Regions from separate parts of the Colwellia sp. BRX8-5 genome, predicted to be linked through region 1. Evidence: predicted binding sites of a transcription regulator. Region 1 holds the regulator's gene; the other holds the start of a gene.
What was found. The regulator FNR, encoded in region 1, switches genes on or off when oxygen is low (the NO sensors DNR and NnrR bind a similar motif). The targets are predictions, from matches to a motif close to TTGATCTAGATCAA.
Positions count from the first base shown of each region.

Region 2: a site for FNR is predicted at 3,292-3,305, ahead of H4J62_RS03525 (adenosylcobalamin-dependent ribonucleoside-diphosphate reductase). Genes of this name have one in related genera too.

Region 1 covers NZ_JACGVR010000005.1:184,993-191,171, forward strand. The annotation lists gene uspE (universal stress protein UspE) at 11-937, opposite strand; gene fnr (fumarate/nitrate reduction transcriptional regulator Fnr) at 1,087-1,806, opposite strand; gene H4J62_RS05675 (sulfite exporter TauE/SafE family protein) at 1,845-2,522, opposite strand; gene ccoS (cbb3-type cytochrome oxidase assembly protein CcoS) at 2,528-2,740, opposite strand; gene H4J62_RS05685 (heavy metal translocating P-type ATPase) at 2,770-5,178, opposite strand; gene H4J62_RS05690 (FixH family protein) at 5,268-5,762, opposite strand; gene ccoP (cytochrome-c oxidase, cbb3-type subunit III) at 5,926-6,179, opposite strand, start outside.
Region 2 covers NZ_JACGVR010000003.1:156,799-162,977, forward strand. The annotation lists gene H4J62_RS03510 (Do family serine endopeptidase) at 1-1,338, opposite strand, end outside; gene H4J62_RS03515 (YhcB family protein) at 1,430-1,885, opposite strand; gene zapE (cell division protein ZapE) at 2,062-3,177, shown strand; gene H4J62_RS03525 (adenosylcobalamin-dependent ribonucleoside-diphosphate reductase) at 3,383-5,539, shown strand; gene H4J62_RS03530 (NrdJb) at 5,573-6,179, shown strand, end outside.

The DNA.
Region 1 (6,179 bases):
TATTTCAATATTAAGCTAATGGCGAGAGGTAACCATCAGGTTTTATCGCTAAGACATCACAGTTAAGGCGGTCAATGACATGCTCTGCAGTATTACCAATAAGTGCCGCTGAAATCCCCGTTCGACCAATAGTACCTAACACAACTAATTCAGCATCAACGTGCTTAGAAATACTTTGAATAACATCTTCAGGTAAACCTTCTTTAACATGGGTATTTTTAAGCGGAATATTAAAGCTATTAGCATGGTCTTTCATCGCACTTTTGTGATGATTAAACATAGTGTCGTTATATTCAGAGGCGTTAAACTCTGGAATTTCAATGGCAATATTTACTGGCGTACCTGGATAAGAATTCACCAAATGAACATTGGCTTTAATCAGTGAAGAAAACACTATTGATTCTTGGGTTAACTTATTATTAAGCGCTTTGTGCTCATCATCATCGCTACCGATATTGAGTGCGGTAAGTAAATTACCATTGCTTGGCCAGCTATGGTCTTTAACCAGTAATACTGGGCAGGGACATTTCCTTAATATATGCCAATCTGTTGGCGTAAAAATAACCGACTTTAGCTTGTCATGTTGATGGGTGCCTTTGATGACAATATCGAAGTTTTCAGCCAGTACTTTTTTTATGATCTTTTCAAATGGGCGATTATGCCAAATAATACAGGTATCTATGGTTATGTCTTGGTGATCAGTTTCTGAAATCTTTTCGTCTAACCATAGTTTACGATCATTAATAACCGATTGACGCATTGCTTCTCGCTCGTCGCCAGAAAGCATGGTGGTCATTTCATAAGATAAATCATAAATGGTTAAAAATGCAGTGATCTGTCCGCCACTATGTCGTGCTAATTCAATCGCACGTTTCAACGCTTTTTGATTTTCAGTGGTTGGATCAATAACGGCTAATATTTTTTTATACTTATCCATAATATTTACTCCCTAGTTATTAAATAATATTAATAATAGACCATAATTAATAGATATTATTTGCTTTAAATCATAATATTTCAATAAAAAAAATGCTTAACATCTTTAATGTTAAGCATTTATCTATAATTATTTAAAAAAGCGATAAACTACAGTGAAGCACACTCGTTAAGTTTATCCATATTAAGTATTGTGATGAGTTTTCCATCAACTGTGATTAATTCATTTTTTTGAAAACGATTTAATAATCTACTGATGGTTTCAACCGTTAAACCAATATAATTACCTATGTCACTTCGCGTCATCGTTAGGCGAAAATCTGTTAGTGACATACCCCGTGCATGATAGCGACTGGCTAAGGTTGAAATAAAAGTTGCTAAGCGTTGTTCAGCATTTTTGCGGTTAAGTAGCGTTAACATTTCTTGATCTGAGCGGATTTCGGAACTCATCATGCGAAGAATTTGTTTTTTCAACTTAGGCATCGTATTCGATAATGAATCTAAAGTATTGTAAGGTATCTCACAGACCATAGATGTTTCTAAGGCTTTTGCAAAACTAGGATGCTCTGACTCAGCAATAGCATCAAAACCTAATAAATCACCCGCTAAATGAAAACCGGTAATTTGTTCTTCACCTTGTTCATTAACCGTAAATGTTTTGAATGTTCCAGAGCGAATAGCGTATAAAGCTTGCATTTTGTCGCCATCTTGGAAAATTTGTTCGCCTTTATGAATAGGGCGTTTACGGTCAATAATGCTGTCTAGTGTATCGAGTTCTTTATCATTTAAAGAGAAAGGTAAACACAGCTCGCTGATACTACAGTTTTGACAATGAATATGTTGAGATGTAGAACATGGCTTTTTATACATATTAACCTAAATGAGTTATCCCTAATTTATCGATCATATTAAAACAATTGCTTATATGCAAACATTAAACTGTATATTCCGTATGAAATTATCATTAGCGCCATTATTTTCTTGAATTTCGTGTTTGTTACCAACGACTTTATACCAAAAGAGCCAAGTGAAAGACTTAACAAGGCTGGTAAAGTACCTAAACCAAAACTGGTCATAATTAGGGCGCCACTGAGAGCACTTCCACTGGCTAAGGACCAAGTTAATGTTGAGTAGACTAAACCACAAGGTAACCATCCCCAGACTGCTCCTAATGCTAGCGCTTGTTTAGCATTATTAATGGGAATAAACCTTTTACTTAACGGGGATAGATAGCGCCAAAGGAACTTACCCATTTTTTCAACTTTTGATAGCCACATTAACCATTGGCCTAAATACAAGCCTAATAAAATTAAAAATACCGCTGCAAATAACCGTAAAAAACCTAATGGAACGCCAATATTCTTTATTGCAATAGAACTACTAAATCCAACGATTGCCCCAATTAAGCTATAAGAAAAAATTCGGCCAACATTATATGCACCGACCAGCTTAAATTTATCGCTGCCTTTTTGTTGCGGTGATATAGCAGATGTTAACATCGTTGTTATACCACCGCACATACCGATACAATGTCCCGAACCTAACAAGCCGATGATGAATGCCGATAAATAATCTATACTCAACATGGCTGTTATTTACTACCCGTATCATTTTTAGCTGTATTTTCGCTATGGGTTTCAGTGGACTTTTTGGTGGTAGTGTTTTCATCTTCATCAAACAAGATACTCATACCTTGTTTCTCTAAATCATCAAATTGTTCAGTTTTTACTGCCCAAAAAAATAAATAAATGGCGATAGAGGTTAGGATTATCGCTATGGGGATCAAAATATAAATAATGCTCATGGTCTTTATGCTCTATTATAAGTTTGCGTTTACTTTTTTAATAAACGTAACGAGTTAGTGATAACCAATATCGAACTTGCAGACATACCTATAACCGCCATATAGGGAGTAATGTAGCCTGAGACGGCAAGGGGCAATACGATAGCATTATAACCGAATGCCCAAAAATAATTTTGCCAAATAATGCGACGAGTTTTATTGGCGACCTGTCTTAATGTTGTTATCGACTTTAAACGATTATTGAGTAAGATAACATCGGCACCACTTTTAGCTATATCGGTGCCACTCCCCATAGCAATCGAGACATGGGCTGCGCCGAATACTGGCGTATCATTGACACCATCGCCGACCATAGCAACGGTTGAGTTTTTAGGCTGATTTTTTATTATCGCCATCTTATTAGCCGCAGTCAAAGTACTATGTATCTCGTCTAAATGTAGCAATGCCTGAACTTTTTCACAGCCAGCAGGGTTATCACCCGATAGCATGATGGTATAAATATTACTTTTCTTTAAGTCATCTAACAGCGTTTGGGCATCATTGCGAATTTCATCACTTAAGTAAAAAGCAGCGACTAATTGGTTGTCTGCTACTAATAGGCAAGAAGCCGTCGCAAATTCTGCCAACATACTTGATTCGCTAAGCAACCAATTAGGTTTACCGATTTGAAAGTATTGACCGTTCACTTTCCCTTGAATACCAGCACCAGATTTAATTTCAACGGCTTGAGTATGGTAGGAGTAATCACGAAATGCTTTAAACGGTTTGGCTAAAGGGTGCTCAGAATAAGACTCGAGCGCTGCTGCTATAGCTAAAACCTGCTGCTTGCTATAGTTAAGCTTTTCATTATTAAAGCGCTTTATTTCATTAATAGAAAAATCACCAGAAGTTAAGGTACCTGTTTTATCAAAAGCAATAGTGGTTAATTTTGGTAATGTTTCCATAACATGTGCAGATTTGATCATGATACCTTCACGGTTTAAGCGTGTGGTCGCACAGGTTAACGCTGTGGGGGTTGCCAGTGACAATGCGCAAGGGCAGGTAGCAACGAGTACCGATAAGGTGATCCAAAAAGCTTCTTCAGGTAAATGCTGTTGCCAATAAAATGCAGTGCCTATAGCGGTTAGTAAAATAACCGCAACAAAGTATTGAGCGATTTTATCTGATAATTTTGCTAATTTGGGTTTATGCGCCTGAGATGATTCACTTAATCTGATCAGTTGGCTTAAAAAAGAATGTTCACTGGCTTGTTTAACTTCAACGTTGATATTACCGTCACCATTTATAGTGCCTGCAAAGACAGTATCGCCTATTGATTTATTTAAGGGTAACTGCTCACCCGACAACATCGCTTCGTTCAGTTGGCTGCTGCCTGTAATTATTGTGCCATCAGCGGGAACCACTTCGCCTGGTTTTATGAGTACAATATCGAGAGGACGAAGTTTTTTTGCTGGTAGTATGACTTCTTTTTCTGTTCCTTTATCATCAATGAGTTTTGTCGCTATCATCGGCATTAACTTAAGCAAGTTAGCCGAGACTTCCGCGGCGCGACTTCTTGCTCTAAATTCTAAAAATTTACCAATAAGTAGTAAAAAAGTGAACATCGATACTGATTCAAAATAGACTTCACCTTGCTGAGTGATTGTTGCCCAAGCACTGGCCGAAAATGCCAGTGAAATCGCTATAGCAACAGGAACATCCATAGATAAACGCTTCACTTTTAAAGCATTAATAGCTCCCTTGTAGAAGGGTAATGCGCCATAGGTGACAATAGGTAAGGTCAAAAATAAGCTCGCATAGCGTAAATAGATTAAGTTGTACTCATCCATGCCAGAAAAGGCGCCAAAGTATAAGCCAAAAGCGATCATCATGACTTGCATCATTAAAATACCAGAGATACCTAGGCGTTTAATATAATTATTACTTTGGGTTTTGTTAAGTTTTTCGGCGGTACTCGCTTTAAAAGGGAGGGCTTGGTAACCAATATTGCTGATATGATTAATCAGCTCACTAAGTTGTACTTCACTATTATTCCATCGAACAGTTGCACGTTGTGTCGTGGCATTTACATTAATTTTAATTAAGCCGTTTATCTTGATAAGTTGCATTTCGATAAGCCACGCACATGCCGCGCAGCTTATACCGTCAATCGTTAAAATTGCTTCGTTATATTCATCATTTTTATAAGTAAATTCACTTTGTAGGCTGTCATCATCAAGTAACTTATTACGTTGTAACTGCTCAGGAACCAGAGGCTCACCTTTTAGTGCGGGAGCTGTTCTAAAACGATAATATTCACCTAAACCGTTATCAATAATCGCTTGAGCAACACTTTGACATCCAATACAGCACATCGGCTGCATGGTATTCTCAATTTTTATTGATAAATCTAACCCATTAGGAACAATTTCACTGCAGTGATAACAAAGTGTTTTCATATGTTGAGGCCAAGCAAATAATTGGTTTTTATAGAGGTGTTGCTTAGGTGAGGTTAATCAACACCTAAGCTAATAGAGACTATTGGCGCTTAGTTAGCTTCTCTAACATTAGGAATAATATCGATAAATTCACTTTGAGGTAAGAAAATAGTATTTTGAATTTTCCAGTGATTCTCAAAAGGCGTTATGGTTAAGCGCCATTTTCCCTTTACTGGTTCATCAAAGACATGCCTAAAATAGCCATTACCGTCAGGCGTGAGTGCTAAATAGAAATCTCTATCAGCAAGAGTCGGGTGATAAAAATTAAGATTTAACACCGGGAATACTTTATCAATACCGGTAGGTTTGATAATTAATTCGTTATCTTGCAGTTTTAATGCAAAGCGCATCCCTAATTTTTGGGCAAGCTTTACTTTAGAGACTTCTAGGTTAATTGCTTTACCTTTTTTATAGTAATCACCAACGACTAATGGATCGGGATTATGGTTAGCAATAAAGTAAGTCGAAATACCAGCAACAACAGCGGTAGCGGGGAGAATAAAAACGAACCAAGCCCAAGGCTCTTTATACCAAGATGTTTTCATATTAAAAATTCAGTCGGTGAAAGTGCGCGTATTATACGACTTTTTTCTATTGGGAACTATTAAAAAACCAACAATTTACTCACTATTCTTGGCTTGGAAGATATAAAAAAACCTTGCGGTAATAATACCGCAAGGCTGATATATTGAGACTAATTAAACGCAGTTATTTTTGCGATAAACTATACACATATGCACTAACAAGATGTATTTTTTGTTCACCTAAAATATCTTTCCATGCGGGCATTACACCAGCTCGACCATTTTTAATAGATGACTCAACGGCACGTGGAGAGCCGCCATACAACCAGATGTTGTCAGTTAAGTTCGGCGCTCCTAAAGGAATACCCATAGCTAAACTACCTTTACCGTCAGCACCATGGCAACTTGCGCACAGAGCGAACTTTTCTTTACCGGCAG
Region 2 (6,179 bases), on a different contig from region 1:
TAATGTGCTATTACCCCTGACAATATTGAGCGCAAAAACCCCTTTGTTATCATTTAAGTAACTGCGTAATTCACCTATAGACTTTATACGCGTGCGGTTTATTCCGCTGATCACGTCACCTCGTTGTAAACCAATAGCGGCGGCGGGACTTTCTTCTTCGACTGACTTAATATCAATACCTTGATCATTCGTACTATTTTCAAGTTCCGCGCCATCTAACATTCTGTGAATGCTTGCGGCCTCTACTTTTGCTGTTTCTTGTTTTTTAAGCGTAACGTCATAAGTCTTTTCTGAACCGTCTTTTTTGATGACCGTTAACTCAACAGACTTGCCTGCGCCAATCGAGCCAATTTTTCCTCGAATGGCGGCAAACGTTTTTACCGCTTTTCCGTTCACTTTGGTAATAACATCACCAGACTCAATGCCGGCATCAGCAGCAGCAGAATCAGCAACGACTTGCTCGATAAAGCCACCTTGGCTCGACTCGAGTTCTAGTGCCTTGGCGATTTCACCATTGACACTTCGGCCTAACACGCCAAGTACACCGCGGCGAACTTCGCCGAACTCAATTAATTGTTTAACAATGTTATCGACCATATTACTGGGTATGGCAAAGCCAATACCCACATTGCCACCATTAGGTCCTAATATTGCCGTATTAATGCCAACAAGTTTACCGTGTAAGTTAATGAGTGCGCCACCTGAATTACCGCTGTTAATAGCAGCATCAGTTTGAATAAAGTCTTCGTAATTCTGCGCGTTTAATCCGCTACGTCCTAAAGCACTTATAATACCTGAAGTGACGGTTTGACCTAAACCAAAAGGGCTACCAATTGCAACAGCAAAATCTCCAACTCGTATATCATCTGAGTCAGCTAATTTTACTTCAATTAAATCTTCAGCGTCTATTTGTAGTAAAGCGATATCACTACTGGCATCGGAGCCAATTCTCTTGGCTGTGATTTGACGACCGTCTTTTAACGTTATTTGAATTTCATCAGCTTCATTGATGACATGATTATTAGTGACTATGTAGCCTTGTGCAGCATCAATAATGACCCCTGAGCCTAAACCTCGAAATTCACGTTTTCTTGCTTGGTTTTGTTGAGGATTACCAAAGAAAAACTTTAAAGCATCTGGTACTTTAGATTTATCTTCGTGGGTACCGGTAACCGAAATTAGCACGACACCCGGAGTAACCTTCTCTAGCATCGGCGCTAAACTTGGCAACTGTTGACCACTAACGGAAAAAGGTAAATTGGCTTGGACGGGCAAACTTGCCACGGCAATAGAGCCGGAAAGAAGAATACTTGTTGCTAAAACAGACAATTTTTTCATAAAAGAGACAACCTTCTTATAAACATAAATGATTAATGTAATTTTATACTTAACTAAAGACCTATGCTGTGTGCGTTAGTTCCAAAGAACATTAGCCTACATTTGTAACACTTTGTTTCTTGTCGGCAAAAAGTCCACTCGCTTGACCTGAGTAGTCAAGTGGTGGTTCTGTGCTTGTTTCTTCACTCTTACGTTCGGCTCGGCTGTGACGTAATGATACGGTTTGTGCAAGTTGTTCTTGTGTTTCTTTTGAGAAAAAAGGCATGCCATCAACGTCTGAAGGTGTTGCTTGCTTTAATAACTGCGTACTTTTTTCCATTTGCAACATGGCTGTTTGGCAAGTGCTATTCATTTTGTCCAAAAGTATTGTTGAATCATCTAAATGTTCTGCAACATCGAGTTTATATTGCGCTAAAGCGGCTTCACTATTACTAACGCGTTCACTAAGTTTCTGGTTGTCTTGGACTGATGCAGATAAAAAACGACTAGCAACAAAACCTATTGCCGCACCAACTAATAAAAGAAAAATTGCTAAAACTATATCCATAGTGTCAAACCCTCGTTATATTCAATAAAATTAGTAAAAATATGGGAACTTATTTTGTATAATAGCGCTTCTGTTCGCGCTTACCTAATGAATATGATTGCGAATTTGTTAATTTCAAGAAAATATTTCATTAGTCCTGTAAAGACTTTGTGAAACAAAATATAAGTGGCCAATAAATGATCAAGCTTTCACCTCTAGATAAGTATAATGAAGATTTAACTCGTGATGATTTTTTACATGACGATGCGCAGGAAAATGCGGTAAAAAACTTACAGCGTCTCTATGAAGATCTTCAAAATAAACCCTTACCCGTTGAAGGATTTAAGAAGGTGCTTAATCGCTGGAAGCGCATTGTTGCCTCATCTGAAACCAAAACCATACAAGGACTTTATTTTTGGGGTGGCGTTGGTCGAGGGAAAACTTATTTAGTTGATACATTTTATGATTGTTTGCCTTTTGAAAATAAAATGCGTGTTCACTTTCATCGCTTTATGCACCGTGTTCATCAAGAATTAAAAACATTAACCGGGCAAGCTGACCCATTGAAAATAATTGCCAAACGTTTTGCTGATGAAACCTGCATTATTTGTTTTGATGAATTTTTTGTTTCCGACATTACCGATGCAATGATCCTTGGCGCTTTGTTTGAAGAATTATTTGCACATAATGTTACTTTAGTGGCAACGTCAAATATTATACCTGACGGTCTGTACCGAAATGGTTTGCAACGCGAACGTTTTTTACCAGCCATTAAACTCATCAATAAACATTGTGATGTGGTAAATGTCGATAGCGGTATTGATTACCGTTTGCGAACCCTAGAGCAAGCCGAGATTTACCATGCTCCACTTGATGCAGAGGCAAGTGAAAACCTGGCGCAATATTTTATTCAATTGTCGGTCAAACCAGGTAAGAAAGATGTTGACGTTAAAATAAATAATCGCTCATTATCGGCGATTGAAGAGTCAGACGGTATTGTGCACTTTGACTTTTCGGTGTTGTGTGAATCTGCACGTAGTCAAACTGACTATATGGAGATAAGTCGTTTGTATCACACGGTATTATTAGCAAATGTTAAACAAATGAGTGTCGATCGTGAAGATGCGGCCCGTCGATTTATTGCCTTGGTTGATGAATTTTATGAACGTAATGTAAAATTAATTATTTCTGCTGAAGTCGAAATGGAAAATTTATACAGCCATGGTGGTTTGGAATTTGAGTTCAAACGTTGTTTAAGTCGTTTACAAGAAATGCAGTCACATGATTATTTAGCAAGTAAGCACTTACCTTAGTGAGATAGTAAAACTTACTTAAAGATTATTATAAAAATGCCGATTTAACGATCGGCATTTTTTTATGCCAATTTTAGCGTTATTACGCCAAATATCTATATGTCGTGTTGTTTATTGATCTTGATCGCAATATGTAGTGCTTTGGCTTTTGTCATTTATTTTTATAGGTAATATATACCAAAAATAAAATGATAAAGGAATGCTGATGACAAACGCTTTTTCACCAGGCTTAGCGACAAGTATTAAATTACAAGCCGCTTCAGTTGATATTTGGGATAAAAAATACCGCTTAAAAGACAAACATGGCCACCCGCAAGAGAATACTATTTCAGAAACATTTCATCGAGTAGCCTTAGCGCTCGCGGATATAGAAAATAAAGATAAGAAAAAGTGGTACGAGAAATTTGTTTGGGCGATGGAGTGTGGCGCCTATCCTGCGGGACGAATAATATCAAATGCAGGTGCCGAAAAATTTAAGCCCGCCACATCAACAATAAACTGTACGGTTTCAGGCACTATCGACGATTCAATGACGGGTATATTAACTGCGGTGCACCAAGCAGGCCTAACGTTAAAGGCGGGGTGTGGTATTGGTTATGAATTCTCAACTTTAAGACCCAGTGGTGCCTTTGTTGCTGGCGCCGGTGCCACAACTTCAGGTCCACTGTCGTTCATGGATATCTTTGATAAAATGTGTTTTACCATTAGTTCTGCCGGCGGGCGGCGTGGTGCGCAAATGGGGGTTTTTGATATCTCTCACCCTGATGTTAAACGTTTTATTTTAGCGAAGCGCGAGGATGGTCGGTTACGGCAATTTAATTTATCACTACTGATCAGTGATGAATTTATTGCTGCTGTAAAAAATCAACAAGACTGGTTACTCAATTTTCCTATTTCTCACCAAGAGTTACTTGCCGATGATATCGCTATCACCGATCGGGATAAAATACTCTTCAAAGAGAATTATTTTGATAACGCTTATATTAAAAAACATAATTATGTATTGAATCATGAAGGTAAAATCGCCTGTAAAATTTATAGCTCGATACCAGCTGTTAGGCTGTGGGATATGATAATGAGCAATACATTTAACTATGCTGAACCAGGTTTTTTACTCATTGACCATGCTAACGAAATGAATAACAACTGGTTTTGTGAAAAACTACGTGCAAGTAATCCCTGCGGCGAACAAATATTACCGCCCAACGGTGCTTGTCTGCTGGGTTCAGTAAATTTAGTTAAATTTGTTGAGCAACCTTTCACTTCTAGTGCGAAATTTAATTGGGATAAATACCGCGAAGTTATTAAAGTTTTTACCCGCATGCTCGACAACGTAGTAGAAATTAATGGCTTACCACTGCTTGAACAACAGCAAGAAATTCAAAGTAAGCGCCGTCATGGTATGGGGTACTTAGGATTAGGCTCAGCTCTGACATTATTAAAAATACCTTATAATAGTCCTGAAGCCTTGGCTTTTACAAACAAAGTATCAAAAGTTTTAGCGATAACGGGGTGGCAAGAAGCGTTAAATTTAGCAAAAGAAAAAGGTCCTGCGCCGATACTTGCACAAACGTTCGTGGTAACTCAGCAAATGCTAGTAAAACGCCCCGAAATGATAAAAGACGGCATAAAAGTGGCGGATAAAATAAAAGGTTCAGTTCTGCACGCAAAATACAGTCGTTATATGCAGCGTATCGCTGAAGAAAATCCTGAACTTGTCGAAGCGTTAGCTGAGGTTGGCGCCCGTTTTACACATCATTCTTCAATAGCACCCACAGGCACTTTAGCGCTCAGTCTAGGTAATAATGTATCTAATGGTATTGAACCAAGCTTTGCACATGAATATCACCGCAATATTATTCGTCAAGGTAAGAAATCAAAAGAATCCGTCGCTGTTTCAAGTTATGAACTGCTGGCATATCGTCATTTTATCAATAAAGATGCTTTGGCATATAGCGAAGATGACAATAAAAAGCTGCCTAACTATTTTGTATCTGCTGATGCCATCGCTCCTAAAGAACATGTTGATATTCAGTCTGCAGCACAATACTGGATAGACTCGTCTATTTCAAAAACAATTAATGTTCCAACTGATATCGATTATGAAAACTTCAAAGATATCTATTTGTATGCATACGACCAGGGCTTGAAAGGCTGTACGACTTTTCGTTTTAACCCAGAAGTCCATCAAGGCGTATTAGTAAAAGACGAAGAACTCGCTAATGTAACGTATCAGTTTACCTTAGCCGATGGCACTGAGATTTTAGCGAAAGGTAATGAAGAGGTGGTTTACGACGGCGAAACGCATACGGCTGCAAATCTTCATGACGCTTTAAAAGAAGGTTACTACGGTAAGCTCTAAAAGCCCTGGCAAAAAATAACGAGGAAACTAATAATGAGAGAAATTAATCAAGCGATCACTGCGGTTAAGGTGTTAGTTGCTGATCAGCTGCCTGTTAAAGAAAAAATAAAAGGCATCGCGGATAAACTCACCGAAAGTACAAAACGTCCTGAAATGTTAATTGGTTCTACTTATAAAATAAAACCGCCAGTATCAGACCATGCTCTTTATATTACTATTAATGATATTTTGCTCAATCAAGAAAGTGACCAAGAAACTCGCCGTCCTTTCGAAATTTTTGTCAATTCAAAAAATATGGAGTTTTATTCTTGGGTAGTGGCGCTAACACGGGTTATTTCAGCCGTATTTCGCAAGGGAGGTGACTGCACCTTTTTAGTCGAAGAGCTAAAAGCAGTATTTGACCCCAAAGGTGGCTATTACCAAAGAGGCACAGGTATATTTATGCCATCGGTGGTCGCTGATATTGGCCATGTTATTGAAACACATTTAAAGGCATTAGATATGTTGCCAAAAAGTGAAAGAGATAACCACCAACAAGCCTACATTGAGGAAAAGCGCCAAACAATAAAAGCTAAAGAGGGAAGTGAGCTATTAGCTTTTCCAACCACAGCAAGCCAATGTGTAAAATGTTATCAAAAGT